DNA from 2 places in the Erwinia sp. 1181_3 genome. Region 2 is predicted to be linked to the other one. Evidence: predicted binding sites of a transcription regulator. Region 2 holds the regulator's gene; the other holds the start of a gene.

Region 1 (15,213 bases), on a different contig from region 2:
TGCTGGTTTCAGGTGACCGTAATGAATCGGGTCAAATGTGCCACCGAACAGCGCATGGAGCGCGTAGCGATCAGACATCACAAAAACTCGTCGGGAATGATGGATGGCATAACATCAGCGCCAGGGTTTCCAGCTCAGACCAAACAGACTGGCCGTAATCCTGTTTTAGTGTTAACTCAATCTGCGTTAGCAGCCTTACCGCCTGGGCGAGTTGCATGGCACTCAGTCGCTGTAATGCATCGCTGAATAGCGTACGGCGGTTCTGCCAGACGCGATGCTGATCGAACAGCGTGCGGAGCGGCGTCTGTGCCATTTGTCGCTGTAACGTCACCAGCAGCAGCAGGTCGCGTTGCAGGGTTCGCATCAGGATCACCGGCTCGCTATCTTCGGAATGCATCTGGTGCAGGATGTGCAGGGCGCGTTTGCTTTTACCTGCCAGCAGGGCATCTACCCAGTGGAAAGGGGTAAAGTGCGCAGCATCGTTTACCGCCTGCTCAACGCGGGGTAGCGTCAGCTTTCCGTCCGGCCACAGCAGCGAAAGCCGCTCCAGCGCTTGCGACAAAGCCAGCAGGTTGCCTTCGTAGCAGTAACACAACAGCTGATTAGCGGCATCATCCAGCGTGAGTTGGTGCTTTTTGGCGCGTGCAGAAACCCAGCGCGGCAGTTGCGCCTGTTCCGGCGTCTGGCAGGGAACCACAACACCTTGTGCACTGAGCGCTTTATACCAGGCGCTATTTTCCTGCGCCTTGGTCAGTTTGGCGGCTCGCAGCACCAGCAGAATATCGCTGTGCAGCAGTGTCGACAGGGTGAGCAGTTGTTCACCTGTCGCGGCATTGGGGCCATTTTCTGGCAAAGTCAGTTGCAGTGTCTGGCGGCTGGAAAACAGACTGAGCGCCTGACAGATGGCAAAAATATCCTGCCAGTCGGTGCTCGCTTCCAGTGTGACACTGAAGTGTTCGGTAAAGCCGTGCTGCTGGGCGGCGGCACGAATGTCATCTTGCGCTTCCTGCAGCAGCAGCGGTTCATTACCACTCAATAAATAACAGGCGCGCAGCCCCTCACGGAGTTGCGCGCCTAGCTGTTCAGGGTAAATCCTGATCATCGTGTGTAAGAACTGTCCGACATACTGCCCGGATCAGTCGGTAAACGGTCGACCGCTGAGGGGGTATTGCCAAGCGTGTTGATTGACGCATCGTTCTCAGCCGCATGCACGGTGAGAAGCTTGCGCACCAGCTGCTGCACGGCCTGAGTTCGCATTTCATTGACAATGATCTGCTGTTCAGAGTCTTTCGCCAACGCTGCCAGTGGGTTATCAAAGAATGAACGATACACCGTGGCGCTGATTGGATAGATGCCCTTATTGGGTACCAGTACCTGAGCATTAACAGTCATCACCATTGAATACTCCGCCGTTTTACCGTCCTGGAAAATCGAGGCGGTATCACGACCCCGAGTTTCGCCCATCAGACGCAGGGAAGGGACATCGGTGCGCTCTTGCGGATTATCAATAATGTTAACATCGTTCAGTCTTAACTGTTCACGCACCTCGCGAGTCAGTGGACCGTACGGGTCAGCGGTATCGAGAATCAGGGTTTTCATTTCCGGCGGCACCGATGTGGTGCCGCGCAGATGGTAACCACAACCGGCGGTGATCAACACCGCCAGGCTGAGTAACAGAGAGACTATAGGATGTCGCACAATTCCTCCAGACATCAACCAACGACCAGGTTAAGCAGCTTGCCCGGTACGTAAATCACTTTACGAATGGTGACGCCATCGAGATATTTGGCCACCAGATGCTCCTGCGCAGCGCGAGCCTGCACCTGTTCTTGATTAGCGTCAGCGGCTACGGTGATTTTACCGCGCACCTTGCCGTTAACCTGTACCACAACCAGCAGTGAATCTTCTACCATTGCAGCGTCGTCTGCCTGCGGCCACGGTGCGTTGTCAATATCCCCGGCGCCACCCAGCGCCTGCCACAGCACGAAGCTGGCGTGCGGGGTAAACGGGTTGAGCATGCGTACAACGGCCAGCAGCGCTTCCTGCATCAGCGCACGATCCTGTTCGCTCTCCTGTGGGGCGCGTGCCAGTTTGTTCATCAGCTCCATAATTGCCGCAATCGCGGTGTTAAAGGTCTGACGACGGCCGATATCATCAGACACTTTACTGATGGTTTTGTGCAAGTCACGACGCAGGCTTTTTTGATCGTCGTTGAGTTCATCAACGTTCAGGGCAACCGTTGCACCTTTTTCTGTATGTTCAAACGCCAGCTTCCAGACACGTTTCAGGAAGCGGTTAGCCCCTTCCACGCCGGATTCCTGCCATTCCAGCGTCATTTCTGCTGGTGAAGCAAACATCATAAACAGACGAACAGTATCTGCACCGTAACGCTCAACCATGATCTGTGGGTCGATGCCGTTGTTTTTCGACTTCGACATTTTGCTCATGCCGGCATACACCAGCTCATGGCCTTCGGCATCGCTGGCTTTGGTGATACGGCCCTTCTCATCACGCTCAACGGTCACGTCAACCGGTGAAACCCAGTTACGTTCTCCGCTGGTACCAAGATAGTAGAAGGCATCTGCCAGTACCATTCCCTGACACAGCAGGCGTTTTGCGGGTTCATCCGAGTTCACCAGGCCTGCATCACGCAGCAGTTTATGGAAGAAACGGAAGTAAAGCAGGTGCATGATGGCGTGTTCGATGCCGCCAACATATTGGTCCACTGGCAGCCAGTAGTTGGCGGCAGCCGGGTCCAGCATGCCTTTATCGTAATCCGGGCAGGTGTAACGCGCGTAATACCATGAGGATTCCATAAAGGTGTCAAAGGTGTCGGTTTCACGCAACGCAGGCTGGCCGTTGACGGTGGTCTTTGCCCATTCAGGATCGGCTTTAATCGGGCTGGTAATACCATCCATCACCACGTCTTCTGGCAGGATCACCGGCAGCTGGTCTTCCGGGGTTGGCATAACGGTACCGTCTTCCAGGGTGACCATTGGGATTGGGGCGCCCCAGTAACGCTGACGAGACACACCCCAGTCGCGCAGGCGGTAGTTCACTTTACGCTCACCGACGCCGTTATCGGCCAGTTTTGTCGCGATGGCGTTGAAGCCTTCTTCGTAAGACAAACCGTCAAACTCACCGGAGTTAAACAGCGTGCCTTTTTCGGTCATTGCCGCTTCGCTCAGATCCGGTGCGCTGCCGTCTGCAGCCAGGATAACCGGTTTGATCTGCAGGTCGTATTTAGTGGCGAACTCCCAGTCGCGCTGGTCGTGGCCAGGAACGGCCATCACAGCACCTGTGCCGTATTCCATCAGCACGAAGTTAGCGACCCATACCGGCACGTCCTCACCCGTCAGCGGGTGTTGTGCGTACAGGCCGGTGGCCATGCCTTTTTTCTCCATGGTTGCCATTTCTGCTTCAGCAACTTTGGTGTTACGGCATTCAGCGATAAAGTCAGCCAGCGCAGGGTTGCTTGCTGCTGCTTGTGCAGCCAGAGGATGGCCTGCAGCCACAGCGAGGTAAGTCACACCCATGAACGTGTCAGGACGTGTGGTATATACGCGCAGCTTTTCCGGGCTGTTGCTGACATTAAACTCGATTTCCACGCCTTCAGAACGGCCAATCCAGTTACGCTGCATGGTTTTAACCTGTTCAGGCCAGCTTTCCAGCGTGTCGAGGTCATTCAGCAGTTCGTCAGCATAATCCGTGATTTTTACAAACCACTGCGGGATCTCTTTACGCTCAACTTTGGTATCACAACGCCAGCAGCAGCCATCGATGACCTGCTCGTTAGCCAGAACGGTCAGATCGTGTGGACACCAGTTAACCGCAGAGGTCTTTTTATAGACCAGGCCTTTTTCATACAGCTTGGTAAAGAACCACTGTTCCCAACGATAGTATTCTGGCTGACAGGTCGCCAGTTCACGGTTCCAGTCGTAGCCGAAGCCCAGCAGTTTAAGCTGGTTCTTCATGTAGTCGATGTTGGAGTAAGTCCATGGCGCAGGCGCAGTGTTGTTTTTAACTGCGGCTCCTTCAGCGGGCAGGCCGAATGCATCCCAGCCGATAGGCTGTAAGACGTTTTTACCCAGCATGCGCTGATAGCGGGAGATCACATCGCCAATGGTATAGTTGCGTACGTGGCCCATGTGCAGGCGGCCAGAAGGATAGGGCAGCATGGAGAGGCAGTAGTACTTCTCTTTACCTTCTTCTTCGGTCACTTTGAACGTTTGCTTGTTATCCCATTGCTGCTGAACATGGGATTCTATCTCTTCCGGGCGATATTGCTCTTGCATAGTAGCCAGTAGTCCTTTGTATCAATTTTTTCGTGTTCGTTCAGATCCGCATAGCATAGCTGATTCGGCCCCGAGGCAACAACAGTAAGCGTCCTGCCGCGGGGCATTTCTCTACAAGCTGGAAGCGCGGCGGCAAATTTCAGTGCGAAAATGTGGGTATTTGCCATCAGCAACTAGAATGAGGAGAAACGCTTTCGTTATCAATAAGGAGTGTCTATGAACAAGGTTGCTCAGTATTATCGCGAGCTGGTGTCCTCGCTGACCCAACGCCTGGAGCGCGGGGAACGTGACATCGATACCCTGGTGGAGAGTGCCCGACAGCGTATGCAAAACCGGGGTGAGTTGACCCGTAGCGAAATTGATGAAGTCAGTCGTGCCGTTCGTCGTGATCTCGAAGAGTTTGCCCGCAGCTATGCGGAGAACCAGGAAGAATTAAGCGATAGCGTGTTTATGCGGGTTATCCGTCAGAGCCTGTGGAAGGAGCTGGCTGATATTACGGATAAGAGTCAGCTTGAGTGGCGCGAGGTCTTCCAGGACCTCAACCATCATGGTGTCTATCAAAGTGGTGAAGTGGTGGGATTGGGCAATCTGGTGTGTGAGAACTGTCAGTATACGCGGGCGATTTACACACCCGAGGTTCTGAAACGTTGCCCGGAGTGCAATCATGACCAGTTTGTACGTCAGCCCTTTGAGCCATAAATGAACGCAGGACAATGGCACAACGGATTAATGTAGGGGTCGGGCATGCCCGACCCAGAGCCAGGCATACCTGGCTCCCTACGGATTAATGCAGAATCTTCGCCAGGAAGTCTTTAGCACGCTCAGACTGTGGATTGTTGAAGAACTCATCCTTCGGTGAATCTTCGACAATCTTTCCTTCATCCATAAAGATCACCCGGTTGGCCACTTTACGGGCGAAGCCCATTTCGTGCGTCACCACCATCATTGTCATGCCTTCATTCGCCAGTTCGACCATGACGTCCAGCACTTCATTGATCATTTCTGGGTCCAGCGCTGAAGTGGGTTCGTCGAACAACATGGCGATAGGATCCATACACAGCGCGCGGGCAATTGCTACACGCTGTTGCTGACCACCGGAGAGCTGTCCAGGGAACTTATTGGCATGGGCGGACAGTCCAACGCGTTCGAGTAGCTTAAGCCCTTTCTGACGCGCTTCTTCTTTATTGCGTTTCAGGACTTTTACCTGTGCCAGCGTCAGGTTCTCGACGATCGACAGATGTGGGAACAGCTCAAAATGCTGAAACACCATGCCAACTTTAGAACGCAGTTGGGCAAGGTTGGTCTTCTTGTCGTTGACGGGGGTGCCATTCACTTCAATCAGCCCTTTTTGGATAGGCTCAAGACCGTTCACCGTTTTGATCAGCGTCGACTTCCCTGAGCCTGAAGGACCACACACCACCACCACTTCACCTTTTTTGACTTCGGTTGAGCAGTCGGTCAGCACCTGAAAGTGACCATACCACTTAGAAACATTTTTCAGGGTAATCATTTACGCAGTCCTTTTTTTCTTTAAATAGCTGACCAACAGCGAAGCGCTAAGGCTGATAACGAAGTAAATCGCACCGGCAAACAGCACCATTTCAATCTCAGTACCATTATTCACACCGATGGTATCGGCAGTACGGAAGAAGTCCGCCAGGCTCAGAACATAGACCAGCGAGGTGTCCTGGAATAAAACAATGCCCTGGGTAAGCAGCAGCGGCACCATGGCGCGAAACGCCTGAGGCAGGATGATCAACCGCATCGATTGCCACTGCGTCATACCCAGTGCCAGTGCAGCGCTACCCTGACCACGAGCAATACTCAAAATACCCGCACGGATGATTTCTGAGTAATACGCGGCTTCGAATAGCGAGAAGGCCACCATCGCAGAGATCAGGCGGATATCTGTCTTCGGCGACAGCCCCAGCACCTGCTGCAGGAAACTTGGCACCACCAGATAGAACCACAGCAACACCATCACCAGCGGAACGGAGCGGAACAGGTTGACGTAGATCTTGGCGAACCAACTGATAGGTTTGAAGGATGACAGGCGCATGACCGCCAGCAGGGTGCCCCAGATGATGCCAAAAATTACCGCCGTCACGGTGATTTTCAGCGTAACAACCATCCCTGCCCAGAGGTAAGGAAGATTGGGGACGATGGTACTCCAGTCAAATTCATACATTGTTTATTTGCCCCCCGGTAAGCGGACTTTACGTTCAACCAGCCCCATCAGCAGCATGATCACCGCGTTGATAGCGATGTAGGCGAGGGTAATTGCGGTGAAAGATTCATAGGCGTGTGCGGAGTAGTCCAGCAGTTTTCCCGCCTGAGCCGCCATATCAACCAGCCCGATGGTGGAAGCAATGGCTGAGTTTTTGACCAGATTGAGCATCTCCGAGGTCATCGGCGGCACAATCACGCGATAGGCGTTAGGCAGCAGCACATAGCGGTAGGTTTGTGGCAGCGTCAGCCCCATGGCCAGTCCGGCATTTTTTTGGCCGCTGGGCAGTGACTGAATAGCGGCACGAACCTGTTCACAAACACGGGCGGCGGTGAACAGACCCAGGCACAGCACGGAGCAGGTGAAGAACTGGATGTTCGGATCGATTTCCGATTTAAACCACATGCCAAGACCTTCCGGCAGCAGCTCCGGCACCACCAGATACCAGATAAAGAATTGCACGATCAGCGGCACGTTACGGAATAACTCAACGTAGCAGGTGCCAAGACCGGACAGTAAACGGTTAGGAACGGTTCGCAAAATACCGAACAGGGAACCGACTAACAGGGCGATGATCCAGGCACAAACGGAGACGGCGATGGTGACCTGAAAACCGGACCACAGCCAACCAAGATAGGTTGTATTACCGAATGGGGCCTCTTGCAGGAATATTCCCCAGTTCCAATCAATAGACATAAAATACTCCGGAAAAAAAGGGTAGCGACCGCTACCCTGAAGATTGATGAGAGGCTCAAATACTCTCCCTGCTTCGGGAGAATATTTTGATATGCGCACCGGGGAACGACCGGTTTGCATCTTCGTCAGGCGCCAGAACGTAAGCCCTGTCCGCCTGACTGTGTCTGTCCGAGCCTGTGTTCAACAATCGTAGGGCAGCGTACCGCCCTGTTGACACGCGAATCAGTGCGTGCTTTTTCTTTATTAATTCATTGCCTTGTCGTTAGGCGCTTTGAACAATGCTTTCATGTCGTCAGACAGGTCAAAGTCCATCGTCATATTTTTTGGTGGGATAGGCTGTTTGAACCATTTGTCGAACCACTTAGTGGCTTCGCCAGACGTCTGTGCCTGGGCAATTGTGTCGTCCATCAGCTTTTTAAACTCGCCATCACCTTTTCTCAGCATACAGCCGTAAGCTTCGTGAGACTGTGGAGTGCCAAGAATTTCCCAGTTAGCCGGTTTTTTTGCCTTAGCTCGTTCACCTGCCAGCAGAGCATCATCCATCATAAATGCGACAGCGCGGCCGCTTTCCAGGGTGCGGAAAGAGTCACCGTGATCTTTTGCACTGATGATACGCATGTCGAGTTTCTTCTCGTCGTTCAGCTTGTTCAGCAGAATTTCTGACGTGGTACCTGAAGTCACAACAACACTTTTGCCTTTCAGATCGGCGAAGTCTTTAATCGCGCCGCCTTTCTTCACCAGAAGACGCGTACCGACGACGAAGATGCTGTCGGAGAAGCTGGCCTGTTTCTGGCGCTCAAGGTTATTGGTGGTAGAGCCACATTCAAAATCGTAGGTGCCGTTTTGCAACAGCGGAATACGGTTCTGCGAGGTAATCGGTAGCATTTTTACTTGCAGGTCAGGTTTGTTCAGCTTTTTCTTGATAGCTTCAACAATCGCGTTGGAATAATCCTGAGAGTAACCCACAACTTTTTGCTGGTTGTCGTAGTAGGAGAACGGGACGGAGGATTCACGGTGGCCAACGACGATCACGCCGTTTTTAGCAATCTTTTCCAGAGTAGATGCTTGCTGTTGTGCATCAGCTGCTGCCTGTGGTTTTGCGTCCTCAGCGTGAGCGATACCAGAGGCGAATCCTGCCAGTGCAAGGCAAAGCCCCAGTTTCCGTAATTTCATGTTCCAACTCCTTTGCAGTTGTGGCGCGAAATAAACCCACGCCGACGTGATGTGATGTGTGTATTTCCTGCTAGTTATCTGTTTTATCCATAGCGAAAACGGTGTCATTCCTCCATAACATAGCTGAATGTTAATGAAGTGATACGGAAAAGTTTCTTTTTTGCGATGCAACCCGCACCAATTAAGTGCGATTCTTTCGACAATGCTTCGCATGGGTGCAATATCTGCGCCATGAAGGTGCGCGAACGATTTCGTAGCGACTTGATATCGGGCTGACACACGTTTCACGGAAATATTTTGCAATCATCGTGCCAACGGCGGTTTTTTAACAGAAATGCAGCATAAGCTGTTGGGGATGGGGGGAGAAAGATAGGGGCGAGGCATGCCTCGCCCGGAGAGAGTTATGAACGGCGTGAACGCCAGGCGCAGAGGACGCCAGCAAGGGCAAACAGTAATGTCACAGCCCAGATACCCCAGTTGCCGATTCGGGCATAAGGTGTCAGCCCGGTCGTCGGTGTGACCTTGGCTGCCAGTACTTCCGCTTTGAACTGTGGAATAATCTGTGCAATCTCACCCTCAGCATTCACCACTGCTGTCACTCCGTTATTGGTGCTGCGAAGCAGTGGGCGGCCGAGTTCCAGTGCACGCATACGCGCCATTTGCAGATGCTGCCACGGACCAATGGAGTGACCAAACCAGGCATCGTTCGAGATTGTCAGAAGGAAGTTGGTATCGGGCCTGAAGTTGTCACGCACCTGCTGGCCCAGTACGATTTCGTAGCAGATGGCGGCTGTCAGGTTGTAACCCGCAACCTGGAGCTGTGGCTGCACGTAGTCACCCCGACTGAAGGAAGACATTGGCAGGTCGAAGAACGGTGCCAGTGGACGCAGCAGGGTTTCCAGCGGAACGAACTCACCAAAAGGCACCAGATGATTCTTCTGGTAGCGGTTCTTGCTGAAATAGTTGTAAGGCTGCGGTCCGCCCAGCACGATGATGGTGTTGTAGTCGTGGTAGCGATTGCTTTCGAGGCGTGAATCAACAATGCCGGTCACCAGGCTACTGCCTCCAGCCCGCAGTTGTTCATCCACGGCTTTCAGGAACGGCTGCTGGCGAGTTTCCAGGTCAGGAATCGCCGACTCTGGCCAGATGATGATCGGCGCTTTCCCTACAAACGGACGGCTGAGCGCGGTATAGGTTTTCAGCGTATTTACCAGCTGATCCGGATCCCACTTCATCGATTGTTCAATATTGCCCTGTACCAGCGCCACATCCACTGCCCGCTCGGGCAAAGGCTGGAACCAGCTGATCTGACGCAGCGGCCAGGGGAGCAACAGTAATGCCAGGGCGGCGACACCAGCAGCCAGATGGCGTTTCAGTGCGGCATACACCGCCAGGCCGGCGATAATCATCAGCAGGAAGGTGATGCCTTCCACACCCAGTAATGGCGCCAGGCCTTTCAGCGGGCCATTAATCTGGCTGTAGCCAAACTGCAACCACGGGAAACCGGTCAGTACCCAGCCGCGCAGGAACTCCGTCATTTGCCACAGCACCGGAGCCGCCAGCGCCAGGCGCAGCAGCGTGGTTTTCGGGCTCAGGCGGTTGAGCAGGGCAGCAAACAGCAGGGGATAGAGAGACAGCCAGGCTGCCAGCAGGATCACAAGGAAGACATTGACCGGACCAGGCATTCCGCCGAAGGCGGCAATGCTGACGTAAACCCAGTTAATGCCGCTACCGAACAGTCCCATGCCCCAGACAAAGCCGATGGCACTGGCCTGACGCGTGCTGCGGTTTAACGTCAGGGCCTGTAAGCCGATCAGTGAAACCAGTGCCGCAGGCCAGAAATCATAGGGGGAGAAAGAAAGGGTGCCAATGGCACCCGTGATAAGCGCTAAAAGCAGGCGAACCTGCTGGCGCTGGCAGAATAAGGCAATTGCCATAAGTCGGTTACTCTTCCAGAGTCGGTTGCGGCGAATTTTCCGGGATTTTGACATGGACCTGAATAATACGGCGGCTGTCTGCCATCGCGACTTTAAACTGGTAACCATCGATCTCAATGCTTTCACCCCGTGCCGGCAGATGGCCAAAGCCCTGCATCACCAGGCCGCCGATGGTATCCACTTCTTCATCGCTGAAGTGGGTGTTGAAGACTTCGTTGAAATCTTCGATCGGCGTCAGGGCGCGAATGGTGTAAGTGTGGCGACTGAGCTGACGAATATCGCGATCTTCTTCATCGTCATACTCATCTTCAATTTCACCGACGATCAGCTCAAGGATATCCTCGATAGTCACCAGGCCGGACACGCCACCAAATTCATCAATCACAATAGCCATATGATAGCGCTGTGAACGGAACTCTTTCAGCATCCGGTCGACACGCTTACTTTCCGGCACCACCACCGCTTGACGCAGTACCTTTTCCATACTGAACGGCTCGGACTCACTGCTCATAAATGGCAGCAGGTCCTTGGCCATCAGGATGCCTTCAACATGGTCCTTGTCTTCGCTGATCACCGGGAAACGCGAGTGGGCAGACTCAATAATCACCGCCAGGCACTCTTCCAGCGTCTGGTTACGCTTGAGCGTGACCATCTGAGAGCGAGGGATCATGATGTCGCGTACACGCTGTTCGGCGATATCCATCACACCTTCCAGCATGTCCCTGGTATCCGGGTCGATCAGGTCATTCTGTTCAGAATCACGGATCAACTCCAGCAGGTCATCGCGGTTTTTCGGCTCACCGTGGAACAATTGGTTGAGAATCAGCGTAAAAAATCCCTTTTTGGTACTGGGACTGTCATTGTTTTGTGAATGGTCATCGCTCATGGCGTTTTTGAGTTTGTCTCTCTATCAATAAAATCGGCTGCCCCAGGTGGGGCAGGCGTGATGGCTTGTACAAATCTGTCATCTGAAGCCGCAGTGGCCTTCATTTTCAGGCGATACAAGCCAGGTACTTATTCTTTCTCCGAAATGTACGGATCGGGATAGCCAAGAGCAAGCATTATCTCGGTCTCCAGCGATTCCATCTCTTCGGCTTCGTCATCTTCAATGTGATCATAACCCAACAGATGCAGGCTACCGTGGATCACCATGTGCGCCCAGTGGGCCTCAAGCGTTTTTTCCTGTTCGGTAGCTTCCGCTTCCACCACCTGGCGACAGATAATCAAATCGCCCAGCAGGGGCAGTTCGATGCCCGGAGGGGCTTCAAATGGGAAGGACAGCACATTAGTCGGTTTGTCTTTTGCGCGATAGGTGTGGTTTAACTCACGGCTTTCCGCTTCATCAACCAGACGGATAGTGACTTCGCTTTCTGGCTGGAACTGCGGCAGTACCGCCTCCAGCCAGCGTTGAAAATCGGCTTCAGCCGGCAGACCCTGCTCGCTTTCACAGGCGAGTTGCAGGTCCAGAATAACATTACTCATTTGTTCTCCTGTGAAGCCTGCTGGGCAGCCAGTGCTTCACGTTTACGTTCTTCTGCCTGGGCATCACGCCGTTTTTGGTCGGCAGCTTCCCAGGCTTCATAGGCAACGACAATGCGCGCAACGACAGGATGGCGCACCACGTCTTCACTGTGAAAGAAGTTAAAACTCAGTTCATCCACATCGGACAGCACCTCAATAGCATGGCGCAGGCCGGATTTCAGGTTACGTGGCAGGTCAATCTGCGTCACATCACCGGTGATCACCGCTTTCGAGTTAAATCCAATACGCGTCAGAAACATCTTCATCTGTTCGATGGTGGTGTTCTGGCTTTCATCGAGAATGATAAACGCATCGTTCAGTGTACGACCGCGCATATAGGCCAGCGGTGCCACTTCAATCACGTTACGCTCGATCAGCTTCTCCACGCGTTCAAAGCCCAGCATCTCGAACAGAGCGTCGTACAGAGGGCGCAGGTAGGGGTCCACCTTCTGGCTGAGGTCCCCCGGCAGGAAGCCGAGTTTTTCACCGGCTTCAACGGCAGGACGGGTCAGCATAATACGACGGATCTCCTGGCGCTCCAGGGCATCCACCGCGGCTGCGACCGCCAGATACGTTTTACCGGTTCCCGCAGGGCCAATACCAAACGTAACATCATGGTCGAGAATGTTGGCGACATACTGCGCCTGGTTTGGCGTACGCGGTTTGATCACGCCGCGTTTGGTTTTAATATGAATCGCTTTGCCGAACTCGGGCACACTGTCCGCGGTCTGTTCAAGCACGCCGCTCTCTTTGATAGCCAGATGAATCTGTTCCGGGTCGATATCCGGGATATGGCCTCGTACAGGGGCGGTATCCACATAAAGATGACGCAGAATGTCTACGCCAGCATGAACGCTCAGCGCACGTCCCACCAGCTTAAAGGCGTTTTCACGGCGGTTGATCTCAATACCCAGTCGGCGTTCCAACTGTTTGATATTGTCATCAAATGGGCCGCACAGGCTCAGCAGCCGCGCGTTATCAATAGGTTCCAGCGTTACTTCACGTGTTTCAATATTCAAACTAATCCTTTGGGTCACACAGGGCCAGGTTGAGAAATGGATGACTGTCTGGCTTCAGCGCCATAAATGAATTATTTATGGCAGCACATAAAGCTGCAAGCGTCCGAGTGGATATTTGGGCGCGTCTTTCAGAAAGCAAGTGTAACGCAATGAAATCATACGGCGAACCCGGAAGGCTCGCCGCATTATTGAGGGATTAAGGCTGGAAGGTGCCGACGCCCAGTTCGTTCTCTTTGCGCGTGCGCGCAATAACGGAGGCTGGGGTCTCGATGCTGCGCAGGTCCATTTGAGCTTCACCGCGGACAAAAATGCCGCGCAGTGAGTTGGCATAGACATCGACGATATCGACATCAACGAATTTGCCAATGTGTTCTGGCGTGCCTTCAAAATTCACCACGCGATTACATGCAGTACGGCCGGACAGCTCCATCACATTTTTACGTGAAGTGCCTTCGACCAGAATGCGTTGCACAGTGCCAAGCTTACGGCGACTCCAGGCCATCACCTGCTGATTAAGGCGATCCTGCAGAATATAAAGACGCTGTTTTTTCTCGTCGTCGGAGACATCATCCGGCAGGTCGGCAGCGGGGGTTCCCGGACGGGCTGAATAGATAAAGCTGTAGCTGGTATCAAAATTGATTTCACCGACCAGCTTCATGGTCTGCTCGAAGTCTGCCTGCGTTTCGCCAGGAAAACCGATGATAAAGTCAGAGCTGATTTGAATATCCGGGCGTGCAGCAACCAGCTTGCGAATAATCGCTTTGTATTCCAGCGCCGTGTGGGCACGCTTCATCAGCGTCAGGATGCGGTCGGCTCCGCTTTGTACCGGCAGGTGCAGGAAGCTCACCAGCTCTGGTGTGTCGCGGTAGACATCAATGATATCGTCGGTAAATTCGATAGGGTGGCTGGTGGTAAAGCGAATGCGGTCAATACCATCAATGGCGGCAACCAGGCGTAGTAGCTCAGCGAATGAGCAGATACCGCTGTCGAAGGTCTCACCGCGATACGCATTGACGTTCTGACCCAGCAGATTCACCTCACGCACGCCCTGTGCGGCCAGTTGAGCGATCTCGAACAGAATATCATCCGAAGGGCGGCTGACTTCCTCACCGCGCGTATAAGGCACCACGCAGAAGGTGCAGTATTTATTGCAGCCTTCCATGATCGAGACAAATGCGGTCGGCCCATCAGCACGCGGCTCGGGCATGCGGTCAAATTTCTCGATTTCCGGGAAGCTGACGTCAACGATTGGGCTTTTCGTGCCACGCACCGTGTTAATCATCTCTGGCAAACGGTGCAGGGTCTGCGGGCCAAAAACAATATCCACGCAGCTGGCACGTTGGCGCAGTTGATCGCCTTCCTGTGATGCCACACAGCCGCCGACGCCGATAATCACATCGGGATTAGACTCCTTCAGTTTTCTCCAACGGCCAAGCAAAGCAAAAACTTTTTCCTGGGCCTTTTCACGAATCGAACAGGTGTTGAGCAGCAGGACATCGGCATCTTCTGCCGCATCGGTCAGGGTATAACCATGAGTGCTGTTTAACAGGTCTGCCATTTTGGATGAGTCATACTCATTCATCTGACAGCCCCAGGTTTTAATATGCAGTTTTTTTGTCATCGACTTGCCATTTGTCATGCAGAAAGGAGAGCGGGGCGCGTATTGTAGTGCTTCGCTGCCAGTGAGGCCGGTGTTCTGAATGTCACAGAAAAATCCGGTACACTTACGAACGATCAGGATAACAGAATTCTGCCGGTGAGGTGTAGCTGCACAGCACGCGTGATACGGCCGGAGAAGGAAAAAAAATGACGGAAAAAAAACATAAAGTAGATGTGGCCATCGTCGGTGGCGGCATGGTGGGCGCCGCGCTGGCAAGTGGGCTGGCACAGCAGGGTTTTCAGGTCGCGGTACTGGAGCAGGCGGCACCGGCCGCGTTTGATGCTGCCAGCCACCCTGACGTGCGAATTTCGGCCATTGGTGCGGCCTCTGTCGCACTGCTGAAGCAGCTGGATGTCTGGCCTGCGGTACTCGGTATGCGCTGCGTCCCTTATCGTAAGCTGGAGACCTGGGAGTGGCAGACCGCGCATGTCGGATTCGATGCTGAATCGCTCGGCTTACCTGAGCTCGGTTATATGGTTGAAAACAGTGTATTGCAGCGTGCGCTGTGGCAGCGTTTGCAACAACAGGAGGTGGCGCTGTTATGCCCGGCCCGCCTGCGCGATTTACAGCAAGTTAACGGTGGCTGGCAATTGGCGTTGGAGAACGGTGAGACAGTCACAGCCAGGCTGGTCGTGGGGGCCGATGGTGCCAATTCGCAGGTACGTCAGTTAGCGGGCATTGGTAT
Region 2 (15,213 bases):
AGCGTGCGTAGGCTTCCGCCAGTGCGCCGTAACCCACAAGGGTATTCAGCACACAAAAAATCAGGCATCCAAGCTGCCATCTGTCCAGTTGCCACACCAGATCGGTGTGCGCAAAAGGCAATAACGTCACTGCACATAAAGTGTACAGCAAAAACAGGATCTGCTGCGAGCCGAGTCGACGCAACAAAATTTTTTGCGTCACGCCATAGACCACCCACACCAGTGCTGCACTGACGCCCAGAATCACACCCCAGGTGTAATTGGTCAGACGGGTAAAGATTTCCACCAGGCTGGTATTAAAAAACATCACCAACCCGCACAGCAGCATACAGACACCGATAATCTGGCTGCCGCGCATCTTTTCTTTCAGGATAAAGACGCTGGCAAGCATCATACCAGGAGGAGCCAACTGGGCAATCACCTGGGACGCCGTCGGGCTGAGATACTGCAACGAAGAGCCAAACAAGATGAAATTGCCCACCAGTCCGGCGGTAGCGATCATCACCCACACCAGCCAACGCGGGTGCCGGAAGAAATCACGCGGCGGCAGCTGACGTTTCAAGGCCAGAATCGTGCCCAGGCCTAACGCTGCGAGAAAAAAACGATAGAACACCACAGTGAACGGATCCATCACCTGCAGCACCACTTTCATCGCAATGGGTAACGAACCCCAGCTCATAGCGGTAACCAGCGCAAGCGCAATACCCATTCCAGCCTGTTGTTTGATGACTGACATCAGTGTTCCCTGGCAGAATGTAAAAAGCCCCGCAGTCTAGTGCGGGGCTTTTATTTTCGCAGCAGTGAACGGCTTAACAGCCGTTCCGCGGCACGAAAACCTAATTACTCAGCAACAATGCTGATGTATTTACGGTTGTTCGGGCCTTTAACTTCGAATTGGACCTTGCCGTTTGCAGTAGCAAACAGGGTGTGGTCACGACCGCAGCCTACGTTGGTGCCCGCGTGGAATTTGGTGCCACGCTGACGAACGATGATGCTACCAGCCAGTACAGATTCGCCGCCGAAACGTTTTACGCCCAGACGTTTTGCATTGGAGTCACGACCGTTACGGGTCGAACCACCAGCTTTCTTATGTGCCATTTGTCAGGTCTCCTGTTATGCGCTGATGCCAGTGATCTTCACATCAGTGAACCACTGACGGTGACCCTGCTGCTTACGGTAATGCTTACGACGACGGAACTTAACAATCTTGATCTTGTCGCCACGACCGTGAGCTACGATTTCAGCCTTGATCACGCCACCTGAAACTAAAGGTGCGCCGATTTTAACGTCTTCGCCGTTAGCAATCATCAGAACCTGGTCGAATTCAACGACTTCGCCGGTTGCGATGTCCAGCTTTTCCAGGCGAATGGTTTGACCTTCGCTTACTCGGTGTTGTTTACCACCACTTTGGAAAACCGCGTACATATAAACTCCGCTTTCGCGCTTGCCTTCTTTGATTTCAGGCTGCGCTATAAATATTCACAATAGGGCGCGAATTCTACGCAACTTCGCAGGTAAAGACAATAGCCTGTTTCGCTCTATTGCAGAAAAAAAACGCAACGTGAATGGGGACGTTTCACCGCCGCGTTTTTCAAGTACAATCTGTCATACATTTCATGCCACTGGCACGGTAAAGGCGCTTATCATAGCAGCGAACTGAGCGATAGCTGAACAGACTGATGAACTTAGAACAGATAAATGAACTCACCGCGCAAGATATGGCGGACGTCAATGCGACAATACTCGACCAGCTGAACTCGGATGTATCCCTCATCAATCAGCTGGGCTATTACATTATCAGTGGCGGAGGTAAGCGTATCCGTCCGATGATCGCTGTGCTTGCAGCACGCGCCATCAATAATTACGAAGGTAAACAACACATTACCGTCGCGGCGTTGATCGAATTCATTCATACCGCCACGCTGCTACACGATGACGTCGTGGATGAATCAGATATGCGCAGAGGTAAAGCCACCGCGAACGCCGCGTTTGGCAATGCTGCCAGCGTGCTGGTCGGTGATTTTATCTACACTCGCTCGTTCCAGATGATGACCAGCCTCGGCTCGCTGAGGGTTCTGGCCCTGATGTCTGAAGCGGTCAATGTGATTGCGGAAGGCGAAGTCTTACAGTTGATGAACTGTAATGACCCGGACATCACCGAAGAAAGCTACATGCGCGTCATTTACAGCAAAACCGCACGCCTGTTCGAAGCAGCAGCACAGTCCTCGGCCATTCTGGCAGGTGCCAACGCGGTACAAGAGCAGGCTTTGCAGGATTACGGCCGCTACATCGGCACCGCATTCCAGCTCATTGATGATCTGCTGGATTACAGTGCCGATGGCAAAACGCTGGGTAAAAACGTGGGTGATGACCTGAGTGAAGGTAAACCGACACTGCCGTTATTGCATGCCATGCGTAACGGAACACCGCAGCAAGCCAGCATGATTCGTACTGCGATTGAAGAAGGTAACGGACGCCATTTACTGGAACCTGTTCTGGAAGCAATGCACCAGTGTGGCTCACTGGAATGGACGCGCAATGCTGCGGAACAAGAAGCCGATAAAGCCATTACGGCTCTGAAAGCCCTGCCTGAGTCGCCATGGCGGAGTGCGCTGGAAGCCCTTGCGCACATGTCAGTTCAGCGCGAATTCTAATGCCATAAATTAAACAGAAAGCACACCACTTCGTGCTTTCTGTTTTTTTGTCCGCCCTTCAGATACACTTTTTTCACGCGCACTCCCCCATGCCCCCGGCACGTCACTTCTAATTTTGCGTAACGTTACGCAAAAAAACAGTTATGCCTGAAATTTATTGGAATTTAATGGAAGTTATTTGCTATAAACAGCCTGTTATTGTGAAATATAACAAGTTGCTTTATCGGAATAATACCTACAGCAGAGTGCAATTGATGACAACAATCCGCGCCCTGTTTTCCAAAAGTGCCCATGGAGGATAAGCACATGAAACACTCTCAGCAAGACTGGCACCCAGCAGACATCATTGCCGGACTGCGCAAAAAAGGAACCACCCTCGCCGCCCAATCCAGACTGGCAGGCTTAAGTTCATCGACGTTAGCCAATACGTTGAGTCGACCCTGGCCTAAAGGAGAGTGGCTGATCGCCGATGCCCTGAATGTGCATCCGGCAGAAATCTGGCCCAGCCGCTACTACGATCCTAAAACACATCAACTTATCGACCGTAAGAAACTGATCCGCAGTTAAAAAAAAGGGCCGGTATTGAATACCGACCCTTTTTTATTGCGGGAAAATCACTCTTCGCCGCTGATGCGCTGAATATTTGCGCCAAGCGCCATCAGCTTATCTTCAATGTGCTCATAACCGCGGTCGATGTGGTAGATACGATCCACCAGAGTCGTACCTTCCGCAATACAGCCTGCCAGAACCAGACTGGCTGAAGCACGCAGATCGGTCGCCATCACCTGAGCACCCGACAGCTTCTCCACGCCATGGCAAATCAGCGTATTGCTCTCAATTTCACCGTGTGCGCCCATACGAACCAGCTCCGGCACATGCATGAATCGGTTCTCAAAAATGGTCTCGGTGATCACGCCCGTACCTTCTGCCACCAGATTCAACAGGCTGAACTGGGCCTGCATATCAGTCGGGAAACCTGGGTGTGGTGCCGTGCGCAGGTTTACCGCTTTTGGCCGCTTACCGTGCATATCCAGGCTGATCCAGTCGCTGCCCACTTCAATATCCGCACCGGCTTCACGCAGTTTAGCCAGCACAGCATCCAGAGTATCGGGCTGAGCCGCACGACAGACCACTTTACCGCCAGAGATCGCCGCCGCCACCAGGAATGTTCCGGTCTCGATACGGTCAGGCAACACGCGATAGACCCCACCACCCAGACGTTCTACGCCTTCGATAGTAATACGGTCGCTGCCAGCACCAGTGATTTTCGCACCCAGCGTATTCAGGAAGTTTGCGGTATCCACAATTTCTGGCTCACGCGCAGCATTTTCAATAACCGTTGTTCCGGTTGCCAGCGTTGCAGCACTCATGATGGTGACGGTAGCGCCTACGCTGACCTTATCCATCACAATGTGTGCGCCCTTCAAGCGACCATTAACCGAGGCCTTCACATAACCTTCTTCCAGCTTGATCTCTGCGCCAAGTTGCTCCAGACCCGTGATATGCAGGTCAACAGGACGGGCACCGATGGCGCAACCGCCAGGCAGGGATACCTGACCCTGGCCAAAACGCGCTACCAGCGGCCCCAACGCCCAGATAGAAGCACGCATGGTCTTCACCAGGTCGTAAGGCGCACAGAAAATATTGACGTCACTGGCATCAAGATGCACGGAACCATTACGTTCAGCCTTTACACCCAACTGACTGAGCAGTTTCATGGTGGTATCGATGTCCTTCAGTTTCGGGACATTCTGAATCTCTACCGGCTCTTCAGCCAGCAAAGCTGCGAACAGGATCGGTAATGCGGCATTTTTAGCCCCGGAAATTGTGACTTCACCACTCAGGCGGGTCGGACCCTGTACACGAAATTTATCCATTGCAACTGCTCTCTGTTGTCAGTCAAAAAATCTGCTGTTCAGACTCTCACCACGCCAAACGTGGCGAACGCTGCACAGCTTAAAAACCGTTTAGTTTACGGTCACGCGCCCACTCTTCAGGGGTATAAGTCTTGATGGAAACCGCATGAATACGGTTATCCGCGATGTAAGCCATCAGGGGTGCATAGACCGTCTGTTGCTTCTTCACACGGCTCAGCTCGCCAAACAGTTCACCAACGGCAATCACCTGGAAATGGCTGCCATCACCAGTAACGTGGACTTCCTGCAGCGGTAACGCGCCCATCAGCACGGACTGAATTTCATTATTTTCCATGATGCTTTCAAATTCACTTGATAATAAACAGGCACACATCTTAGTGGAATCCGCCCCACTCTTAAACAAGCAAAAAATGCCAGGAGCAGCAGTAAAAGACTAAATGAGAATGGATAACAATACGGAGGCAGGATGAAAGAGGAACCGGCGCACCAGTTCCTGAAGTAAAAATGAGCAAACTCAAGGTGTTCCGCTGTCGTTACGCGGCGCATCGATTCTGGCGGCTTAGTCGCTGCCGACAATAATTTTCTGCAGGTTATAGAGCGTGATCAGCGAACTGAGTTTATCGGTGATGCCGATAAACTGCGGTACTCTTCCACGCTGTATCGCGATCTGTCGGAGATGGACCAGCAATGCCAGCCCACCGGAATCGACGCGATCCAGCCCGGAAACATCGATCGTTTCGACCCACTGCATCACCGCTTCCCGCTGCTGCCAAAGCGGCAACAGCGTTTCACGTTCCAACTCCCCGAAGAGACGCAGATGGTCCGTCTCTACCTCCCAACGCAGTTGTTCGCTCATTACGACTGCTTATTCAATGAAATCGGCTGCTGCGAGTAGGACTTCAACAGCGCCGTCAGGCCGTCGATACCTTTCGTACGTAGGGTGTCACTCCATTCGTTCTGCTTGGTCGTGATCATGCTGACACCTTCCGCAATCATGTCATAAGCCTGCCAGTGATTCGTGACGCTGTTTTTACGCCACTGGAAGTCCAGTCGTACCGGCGGGCGGCCATTCGGGTCAATGATGGTGACACGGATAGCAATAATATTGGCATCCCCCAACGGCTGAGGCGGAGCAATCTGGTATGTTTGCCCGTTGTACATCGCCAGCGCCTGGCCATAGGCCTGCGCAAGATAATCACCAAAGGCTTTGAAATAGGCATCACGCTGTGCTGGCGTAGCCTCTTTGTAGTAACGACCGAGTACCAGCGCCCCGGCGTATTTGATCTGCACATACGGCAACAGTTCTTCACGCACGATCTGACGCAGGTAGTTAGGATCCTGCTTAATTTTCGGTTGTTCACTCTTCAACCGGGTAAACGTTTTCGCGGCTGCTTCGTTCATTAATTTATAAGGATCGGTCTGATCCGCTGCGGCATTGGCTGCCACTGGTGCGATCACCAGCATCGCCACCATCAGTAAACGTTTAAACATTACTTGCCCTCTTCTGGAGTTGTCGTCGCCGGGGCGGGCACTGAGGCCGGCTCGTCACCCGACGCAGATGAATTTTGGTTTTTATCGTCACCGTTGCCGCTTTTGTACAGGAACTGTCCAATCAGATCTTCCAGCACCATTGCAGATTTGGTGTCCTGCAACGTGCTGCCGTCTTTAAGCGTAGCAGTTCCCATTTCCGGGTCATCAAACCCAATATTCAGGGCCAGATATTGCTCACCCAGCAGACCGGAGGTGCGCACAGCCAGAGAACTGGTGTCAGGGATATTGTTATATTTATCTTCAATATCCATCGTGACCTTCGGTGAGTAATTTTTCGGGTCAAGGGTAATGTCTTCAACCCGGCCAATGACGACGCCACCGACTTTCACCGGCGACCCTGCTTTCAGACCGCCAATATTGTCAAAAGTAGCATACAGCTTCCAGGTCGGTTCATTGCCCAGTGACTTCAGGTCGGCAACGCGCAGACAGAGAAAAATAATCGCGCACAGCGCCAGCAGTAAAAAGGCACCTACCCAAATCTCGCTTTTTTTCGTTTGCATTGAATCAGTTCCCAAACATCAGTGCTGTAAGCACAAAATCCAGACCGAGCACTGCCAGTGAAGCATGTACTACGGTACGCGTCGTTGCCCGACTGATCCCTTCAGAAGTCGGGATGGCGTCATAGCCGTTAAACAGCGCAATCCAGGTGACCGTCACCGCAAAAACGGCGCTCTTGATTACGCAGTTGATAAGATCCGTGCGCAGGTCGACCGCATTCTGCATGGCTGACCAGAAGAATCCAGGATCGATACCTTTCCAGCTGACACCCACCAGCCCGCCGCCAAGAATACCCACCGCGACGAAAATCAGGGTCAGCAACGGCATACTGATCACACCCGCCCAGAAACGCGGAGAGATAATGCGTCGTAGGGGATCAACCGCCATCATTTCCATACTGGAAAGCTGCTCAGTGGCTTTCATCAGGCCAATTTCTGCCGTCAGAGCTGAACCGGCACGCCCGGCGAACAGTAACGCGGTGACAACCGGGCCCAGTTCGCGTAGCAGCGACAGTGCGACCATCATGCCCAGGCCCGTTTCGGCACTGTATGTCTTCAGCACCAGATAACCCTGCAGGCCCAATACCATGCCGATAAACAGCCCGGAAACCACGATAATTAATAACGACATCACGCCAACGCTATACAACTGTTTTATCAACAGTGGCGCATGTTTACGAAAGCGAGGAATGCCAAACAATGCATGGAATAACATCAACCCTGCACGGCCAAAAGAGGCGCAGGTATTAATGCCCGTTCGCCCGAGTGACGCCAGTGCTCTTAGAAACATCAGTCTGTCACCCTCCCTGAGCCGACTAAATCTTGCAGATAATCCCCTGCCGGGAAACGGAACGGCACGGGCCCGTCAGCAATACCATCAATAAACTGACGCACGCGGGCATCATCATTTTCACGTAACTGTGGGGCTGTCCCCTGTGCAATCACTTTTTGATCGGCGATAATATACGCATAATCGGCAATGCTCAGCACTTCCGGGACATCGTGAGAAACCACGATACAGGTAACACCCAAAGCGTGATTAAGCTCATCGATTAACTTCACCAGCACGCCCATGGTAATCGGATCCTGCCCGACAAACGGTTCGTCGAACATAATCAAATCGGGTTCAAGTGCAATCGCACGGGCCAGAGCGGCACGCCGCGCCATTCCGCCAGACAGTTCAGAGGGTTTCAGATTGGCGGCACCGCGTAATCCCACGGCTTCCAGTTTCATCATCACCGTACTGTTCAGCAAGGGCTCTGGGAGACGGGAATGTTCACGCAGCGGCCATGCAACGTTGTCAAAGACGCTGAGATCGGTAAACAGCGCACCTGACTGAAACAGCATACTCATCTTCTTACGCGCTTCGTAAAGACGCGAACGCGACAGCGCGGGAATGTTCTCACCATTGAACCAGATTTCACCGCTGTCAGGCGGGATCTGCCCACCTATCAGTCGTAACAACGTAGTTTTACCGATCCCGGATGGCCCCATAATGGCGGTGACTTTCCCTTTGGGCACCGTAAGCGAGATGTTATCGAAAATCGGACGGTTGCCACGGGAGAAACTCACACCCCGGACATCCACCAGATTCGTCTCCGCCTGGCTCATAGTTACCTCTATCTTTATTTTTAGGCGATTAATTTACCCCCGATAGTAACGTATTACCCTCCGGGCCGGGCATTTTTACAGAATCTTACCTCTGTGACGTAGCTAAAGTTGGCATAAGTTTTACTTTTTGCTTTGAGACCGTCAAAATCACTGCCATTAAATTTTCCATGCCTTACTTCGTTGTCGCCACCTGCCCTCGACGATAAGACCTGACCACAAGGACACTTCATGCTCGTCGCTACAGCACTACTGATTATCGGTTTAGTCTTACTGGTTTATGGAGCCGATCGTCTGGTGTTTAGCGCCGCTATCTTGTGCAGATCCTTTGGTATTCCCCCGTTAATTATCGGAATGACCGTGGTGGGCATCGGCACCTCACTGCCCGAGCTGATTGTCTCGTTCTCTGCTGCTACACATGGGCAGATGGATATTGCCGTAGGAACAGCGATGGGCTCGAATATTACCAATATTTTGCTGATATTGGGAGGCGCAGCGCTGCTACACCCGCTCACCGTTCATTCAAACCTGATCCGGCGTGAGCTCCCACTGATGCTGCTGGTCACCCTGCTGTGCGGTGTGACGTTGTTCGATAACGAACTGAGCCGGAATGATGGTCTGGCGCTGATCGCTATCGCAGCCATCTATCTGTTGTTCATCATTAAAATCGCACGCCGTGCTGAACGCGACGGTAATGACTCTCTGACCCGGGAACAGCTGGCCGAACTGCCACGCGATGAGGCGGGCAATACCGTTGCTTTCCTGTGGCTGGCCGTTGCGCTGATCCTGCTACCCATGTCTACGCGTATGGTGATCGATAATGCGACGGTCATTGCTGATTATTTTGGCGTGAGTGAACTGGTGATTGGCCTGACCATCATTTCAGTAGGCACCAGCCTGCCGGAACTGGCTACGGTTATTGCCGGAGCACTAAAAGGCGAAGATGATATCGCCGTCGGAAACCTGATTGGTTCAAACATCTATAATATCGCGATTGTGCTGGGCATCCCGGCACTGATTCATCCCGGCACGCTCGACACCGCTATCTTCGCCCGTGATTATTGGGTGATGCTGGGTGTCAGTGCGCTGTTTACATTAATCTGTTTGCAACGCAGTCGTCGCATTGGTCGGCTGGCTGGTGCATTGTTGCTGTGCGGATTTATCGTCTGGGTGGGAATGCTCTATGGCTTCCCCTCTGTGACTTTCTGGTAAAAGGACTGGACTACTATGGCGCATATCACTGCCGATCCCGACTTTGACTTTCAACAGGCCGGGAAAGAAGTATTGCGGATTGAACGTGAAGGGTTAGAGCAGCTCGATCAGTACATCAACGACGATTTTACCCATGCCTGCAACCTGATCTATCGCTGTGGCGGTAAAGTTGTGGTGATGGGAATGGGGAAATCGGGGCATATCGGTAAGAAAATAGCCGCTACCTTTGCCAGTACCGGTACGCCATCGTTTTTTGTCCACCCCGCTGAGGCCAGTCACGGCGATCTGGGCATGGTCAGCCCCAATGACGTAGTATTAGCCATCTCTAACTCCGGTGAATCTTCCGAAGTTCTGGCACTGATTCCGGTGCTAAAACGCTTACGCGTCACATTAATCTGCCTCACCAGCCGCCCGGAAAGTGCAATGGGCCGCGCAGCGGATGTGCATCTGTGTGTTAAAGTGCCACAGGAAGCTTGTCCACTGGGCCTGGCACCAACGACCAGCACGACGGCAACACTGGTCATGGGAGATGCCCTGGCCGTTGCCCTGTTGAAAGCACGTGGCTTCACACCGGAAGATTTTGCGCTCTCCCATCCCGGTGGTGCGCTGGGGCGTAAGCTGCTACTGCGTGTTGATGATATCATGCACTCGGGCAGCGACATGCCGCACGTGAGCCGTGATGCTTCACTCCGCGATGCGCTGCTGGAAATAACGCGTAAAAATATGGGAATGACGGTAATCTGCAACGATTTGATGAAAATCGAAGGCATCTTTACCGATGGCGATTTGCGCCGTGTCTTCGATATGGGCGTTGATATCCAGCATGCCGGCATCGAAAGCGTGATGACCCCGGGCGGGATCCGCGTTCGGCCTAATACCCTAGCAGTGGATGCGCTGAATCTGATGCAAAATAAGAATATTACCTCCGTGATGGTCGCCGACGGCGACACACTGCTGGGCGTGGTGCATATGCATGACATGCTTCGTGCTGGTGTGGTTTAACAAAGGAAGTGAACAAAAATGAGTCATTCAGCAGCCACCGTTGAGACCTGTTACGGCCCGGTCAGCCAACAGGTGATGGCACAAGCGCAGAACATAAAACTGTTGATCTGCGATGTCGATGGTGTCATGTCAGACGGCGTGATCTACCAGGGTAACAATGGTGAAGAACTCAAAGCCTTCAATGTGCGTGATGGTTATGGTATTCGCTGCCTGCTCACCTCCGGGATTGAAGTGGCTATTATTACCGGCCGTAAAGCCAAACTGCTGGAAGATCGCTGTGCCACACTGGGGATTACGCATCTTTACCAGGGACAAACGGATAAGCTTTTGGCCTTCCGTGAACTTCTGGATACACTGTCACTCAGTGCGGAGCAGGTTGCCTATATTGGTGATGATCTGATTGACTGGCCGGTCATGGCTGAAGTGGGCCTGAGTGTGACCGTTGCTGATGCTCATCCCATTTTGCTTCCCCGCGCTCACTACGTGACCCGTATTGCGGGTGGTCGTGGTGCAGTTCGGGAAATTTGCGATCTAATCCTGATTGCACAGGGCAAGTTTGATGAGGCCAAAGGGCAGTCGGTATGAGTAAAACAAGACGCTGGATGACGCTGATACTGGCACTGATCGCCATTGTGCTGATTGGCTGGAATCTGACTGCCACCGATGATAACGACGGTGCAGCAACGCAGGACAATAATGAACCCACCTATATGAGTGATAACTCACATACGGTAGTTTATAACCCAACCGGAGCGCTGAGCTACAAGCTGGTTTCTGACAAGGTGACCTATTTTTCGGCGGATGCTGTAACCTGGTTCGATAACCCGGTGATGACCACCTACGATGAGAACAAGGTTCCAACGTGGTCAGTGCGTGGAGACAAAGCCAAGCTCACTAACGATCGCATGCTGTACCTATACGGGCATGTGGAAGTTAACAGCCTGACGAAAGACGCACAGCTTGAGCGCATCAAAACAGATAATGCGCAAATTAACCTGACGACTCAGGATGTGACCTCGGACGATCAGGTAACACTTTATGGCAGCAGCTTTAACTCTACAGGTATGAAGATGCGTGGGAATTTACGGAAGAAAACTGCCGAGTTGATTGAAAAGGTCAAAACATCTTATGAAATTCAAAATGAACAAAAGCCTTAAGTTACTGACTGCAACCCTGCTGTTCGCCGTGAGCGTTCCTGCTTTAGCGTTAACGGGCGATTCGGATAAACCGGTGAATGTCGACTCGGAAAATCAGGCGCTGGATATGCAAGGCAACGTTGCCACGTTTACCGGAAAAGTCATCGTGACGCAGGGTACGATTAAAATCACGGCCGATAAAGTGGTGGTGACCCGTCCGGGTGGCGACAGCAATAAAACCATTGTTGATGCCTACGGCAATCCTGCGACCTTCTACCAGATGCAGGACAGTGGCAAACCCGTGCAGGGTCACGCCCAGAAAATGCATTACGAACTGGCGAAAGACCTGGTGGAGTTAACCGGCAACGCCTATCTGGAGCAGCTCGACAGCAACGTCAAAGGCGATCGCATCACCTATCTGGTGAAAGAGCAAAAAATGCAGGCCTTCGGCAGCAGCGGCAAACGTGTCACTACCGTACTGGTGCCATCGCAGTTGCAGGACAAAGGCACACCGTCAAACGGTCAGAAAAAGAGTAACTAACGAACATGGCAACCTTAATTGCGGAAAACCTCGCGAAGGCTTACAAAGGCCGCCGCGTGGTTGAAGATGTCAGCCTGCAAGTGAAGTCTGGCGAAATCGTGGGCCTGCTTGGCCCGAACGGCGCAGGCAAGACCACCACGTTTTACATGGTGGTTGGCATCGTGCCGCGTGATGCAGGTCGTATCGTGATCGACGATGAAGACATCAGCATTTTACCGCTGCATGCGCGTGCGCGTCGGGGCATTGGCTATCTGCCACAGGAAGCCTCTATTTTCCGCCGTCTGAGTGTTTACGATAATCTGATGGCGGTGCTGCAAATTCGTGATGATCTGACCAGTGAGCAGCGTGAAGATCGTGCTAATGAACTGCTGGAAGAGTTTCACATCGAACATTTACGTGACAGCCTCGGTCAGGCGCTATCAGGCGGTGAACGCCGCCGCGTAGAAATTGCCCGTGCGCTGGCCGCCAATCCAAAATTCATCCTGCTGGATGAACCGTTTGCCGGTGTTGACCCGATTTCCGTTATTGATATTAAAAAGATTATTGAACACCTGCGTGACAGCGGCCTCGGCGTGCTGATCACCGACCATAACGTACGTGAAACGCTGGCAGTGTGTGAGAGAGCCTATATCGTCAGCCAGGGGCATCTTATCGCCCACGGCACCCCGGAAGCGATCCTGGCCGATGAGCAAGTTAAGCGTGTCTATTTGGGTGAAGAGTTCAGACTCTGATAAGGTGTTCACATTCGGTAAGTTTTCTGGGGAATTAATACTCTGAATATGAAGCAAGGTTTACAACTCAGGCTGAGTCAACAGCTTGCCATGACGCCACAACTGCAGCAGGCCATTCGCCTGCTGCAACTCTCTACGCTTGAACTACAGCAGGAAATTCAGCTGGCGCTGGAAAGTAACCCGTTGCTTGAACAGACCGACATTCACGAAGAAGTTGATACCCGCGAATATCAGGAAACAGAAGCGCTGGATACCCGGGAAGCGCTGGAACAGAAAGACATGCCCGAGGAGCTTCCACTGGATGCGACCTGGGATGAAATCTACACCGCTGGTACGCCGTCAGGCACGGGTACCGATTACCATGACGATGAGTTACCTGTTTATCAGGGTGAAACGACCCAGACACTACAGGACTATCTGATGTGGCAGGTGGAGCTAACGCCTTTTACCGATACCGATCGCGCGATTGCGACCTCCATTGTCGATGCTGTCGACGATACGGGCTATCTGACCGTGTCGCTCGAGGAAGTGCTTGAAAGTATGGGTAACGACGAGCTGACCCTTGACGAAGTGGAAGCAGTGCTGAAACGTGTACAGCGTTTTGATCCAGTAGGCGTCTGCGCCCGCGATCTGCGCGACTGTTTACTGGTACAGCTCTCCCAGTTTGCGGCAGATGTGCCGCTGCTGAAAGAAGCACGGCTGATTGTCAGTGAGCATCTCGACCTGCTCGCCAACCATGATTTCCGCAGCCTGATGCGCGTCACACGCCTTAAAGAAGACGTGCTGAAGGGAGCGATGCAGGTCATTCAAACGCTTGACCCGCGCCCAGGCCAATCGATCAATACTCAGGAACCCGAGTATGTCATTCCAGATGTGCTGGTGCGTAAAGTCAGTAATCGCTGGATGGTCGAGTTGAATGCAGACAGTGTGCCGCGTCTGAAGATTAATCAGCATTACGCTTCACTAGGCTCAAGTTCACGCAGCGACAGTGATTCGCAGTTTATCCGCAGTAATTTGCAGGAAGCCAAGTGGCTGATTAAAAGCCTGGAAAGCCGAAATGATACGCTGCTGAAAGTGACACGCTGTATCGTGGATCAGCAGCAGGCCTTTTTCGAACAGGGCGAAGAGTATATGCGCCCAATGGTGCTGGCTGATATTGCCAGTGCCGTCGAAATGCATGAATCGACCATTTCCCGTGTGACCACCCAGAAATACCTGCACAGTCCACGTGGTATTTTTGAACTTAAGTATTTTTTCTCCAGTCACGTCAATACCGAAGGGGGGGGCGAAGCGTCCTCAACGGCGATCCGTGCACTGGTGAAAAAATTAATCTCGGCGGAGAATCCCGTCAAACCACTCAGCGACAGCAAGCTCACCTCCATGCTTTCCGAACAGGGAATTATGGTGGCACGGCGCACTGTGGCAAAATACCGAGAGTCTTTATCCATCCCGCCATCAAATCAGCGCAAACAGCTGGTCTGAACGAACAGAGAAGGAAGACACTATGCAGCTCAATATCACTGGACAGCACGTTGAAATCACCGAGCCACTGCGCGAGTTTGTGACAGCGAAGTTTGCCAAACTGGAGCAATACTTTGACCGGATTAACCAGGTCTATATTGTTTTAAAAGTGGAGAAAGTGACGCAAATTGCCGATGCAACATTGCATGTGAATGGCGGTGAGCTGCATGCCACCTCGGAAGATAAAGATATGTACGCGGCGATTGACGGCCTGATCGACAAGCTGACTCGCCAGTTGAATAAACACAAAGATAAGCTAAAACAACACTAAATCTCACAATGCATTGATGGTGTTTCAGCAACCCGCTTCTACTGGCATATGCTGAAAGCGGTATCGGCTCGTATTCTTCCGGGAATACGAGCCGTTAATCAATACGGCATGTTAATCTCTTGATCTGAACGCTGGTAAAGAGTGTCCTGCCTGCGGAAGTGAAAAGTTAAGTGAAACTATGATGAACAATGATTTGAAACTGGAACTGGGCTCCGTCTTGAGCATCTCGTGTACCCGTAATGGCGTACATTGCCAGAGCAAAAAACGGGCGCTGGAAATTATCAGCGAGCTTGCGGCGAAACAGCTTAACCTCCCGCATCAGACAATTTTTGAAGCGATTCTGACGCGTGAAAGAATGGGCAGCACCGGTATCGGTAATGGCATTGCCATCCCGCACGGCAAGCTGGAAGAAGATACGCTACGCGCAGTCGGTGTCTTCATTCGCCTTGACCAGCCCATCGCGTTTGATGCAATTGATAATCAGCCCGTGGACCTGTTGTTTGCCCTGCTGGTGCCAGCAGATCAGTGTAAAACACATCTTCATACTCTCTCTCTGGTTGCCAAGCGCCTGGCAGATAAAACCGTTCTGCGTCGCCTGCGCGCCGCACAATC

What was found. The regulator sigma-54, encoded in region 2, starts transcription at its own class of promoters, with help from an activator protein. The targets are predictions, from matches to a motif close to GTTGGCACANNTTTCGCTNT.
Region 1: a site for sigma-54 is predicted at 8,481-8,500, ahead of FY046_RS08025 (amino acid ABC transporter substrate-binding protein). Genes of this name have one in related genera too.

What each region holds. Positions count from the first base shown of each region.
Region 1 covers NZ_VTDE01000002.1:767,163-782,375, reverse strand. The annotation lists gene nadD (nicotinate-nucleotide adenylyltransferase) at 1-78, opposite strand, end outside; gene holA (DNA polymerase III subunit delta) at 71-1,102, opposite strand; gene lptE (LPS assembly lipoprotein LptE) at 1,099-1,698, opposite strand; gene leuS (leucine--tRNA ligase) at 1,713-4,295, opposite strand; gene FY046_RS08045 (zinc ribbon-containing protein) at 4,512-4,994, shown strand; gene FY046_RS08040 (amino acid ABC transporter ATP-binding protein) at 5,080-5,805, opposite strand; gene gltK (glutamate/aspartate ABC transporter permease GltK) at 5,806-6,483, opposite strand; gene FY046_RS08030 (amino acid ABC transporter permease) at 6,487-7,218, opposite strand; gene FY046_RS08025 (amino acid ABC transporter substrate-binding protein) at 7,462-8,391, opposite strand; gene lnt (apolipoprotein N-acyltransferase) at 8,793-10,328, opposite strand; gene corC (CNNM family magnesium/cobalt transport protein CorC) at 10,336-11,214, opposite strand; gene ybeY (rRNA maturation RNase YbeY) at 11,343-11,810, opposite strand; gene FY046_RS08005 (PhoH family protein) at 11,807-12,868, opposite strand; gene miaB (tRNA (N6-isopentenyl adenosine(37)-C2)-methylthiotransferase MiaB) at 13,065-14,489, opposite strand; gene ubiF (3-demethoxyubiquinol 3-hydroxylase) at 14,675-15,213, shown strand, end outside.
Region 2 covers NZ_VTDE01000003.1:674,561-689,773, forward strand. The annotation lists gene FY046_RS11550 (DMT family transporter) at 1-727, opposite strand, end outside; gene rpmA (50S ribosomal protein L27) at 841-1,098, opposite strand; gene rplU (50S ribosomal protein L21) at 1,114-1,425, opposite strand; gene ispB (octaprenyl diphosphate synthase) at 1,680-2,654, shown strand; gene FY046_RS11570 (helix-turn-helix domain-containing protein) at 2,961-3,221, shown strand; gene murA (UDP-N-acetylglucosamine 1-carboxyvinyltransferase) at 3,269-4,531, opposite strand; gene ibaG (BolA family iron metabolism protein IbaG) at 4,611-4,865, opposite strand; gene mlaB (lipid asymmetry maintenance protein MlaB) at 5,091-5,387, opposite strand; gene mlaC (phospholipid-binding protein MlaC) at 5,387-6,022, opposite strand; gene mlaD (outer membrane lipid asymmetry maintenance protein MlaD) at 6,022-6,582, opposite strand; gene mlaE (lipid asymmetry maintenance ABC transporter permease subunit MlaE) at 6,587-7,369, opposite strand; gene mlaF (phospholipid ABC transporter ATP-binding protein MlaF) at 7,369-8,190, opposite strand; gene FY046_RS11610 (calcium/sodium antiporter) at 8,419-9,399, shown strand; gene kdsD (arabinose-5-phosphate isomerase KdsD) at 9,415-10,401, shown strand; gene kdsC (3-deoxy-manno-octulosonate-8-phosphatase KdsC) at 10,420-10,986, shown strand; gene lptC (LPS export ABC transporter periplasmic protein LptC) at 10,983-11,558, shown strand; gene lptA (lipopolysaccharide ABC transporter substrate-binding protein LptA) at 11,530-12,078, shown strand; gene lptB (LPS export ABC transporter ATP-binding protein) at 12,084-12,809, shown strand; gene rpoN (RNA polymerase factor sigma-54) at 12,858-14,291, shown strand; gene hpf (ribosome hibernation promoting factor) at 14,314-14,601, shown strand; gene ptsN (PTS IIA-like nitrogen regulatory protein PtsN) at 14,780-15,213, shown strand, end outside.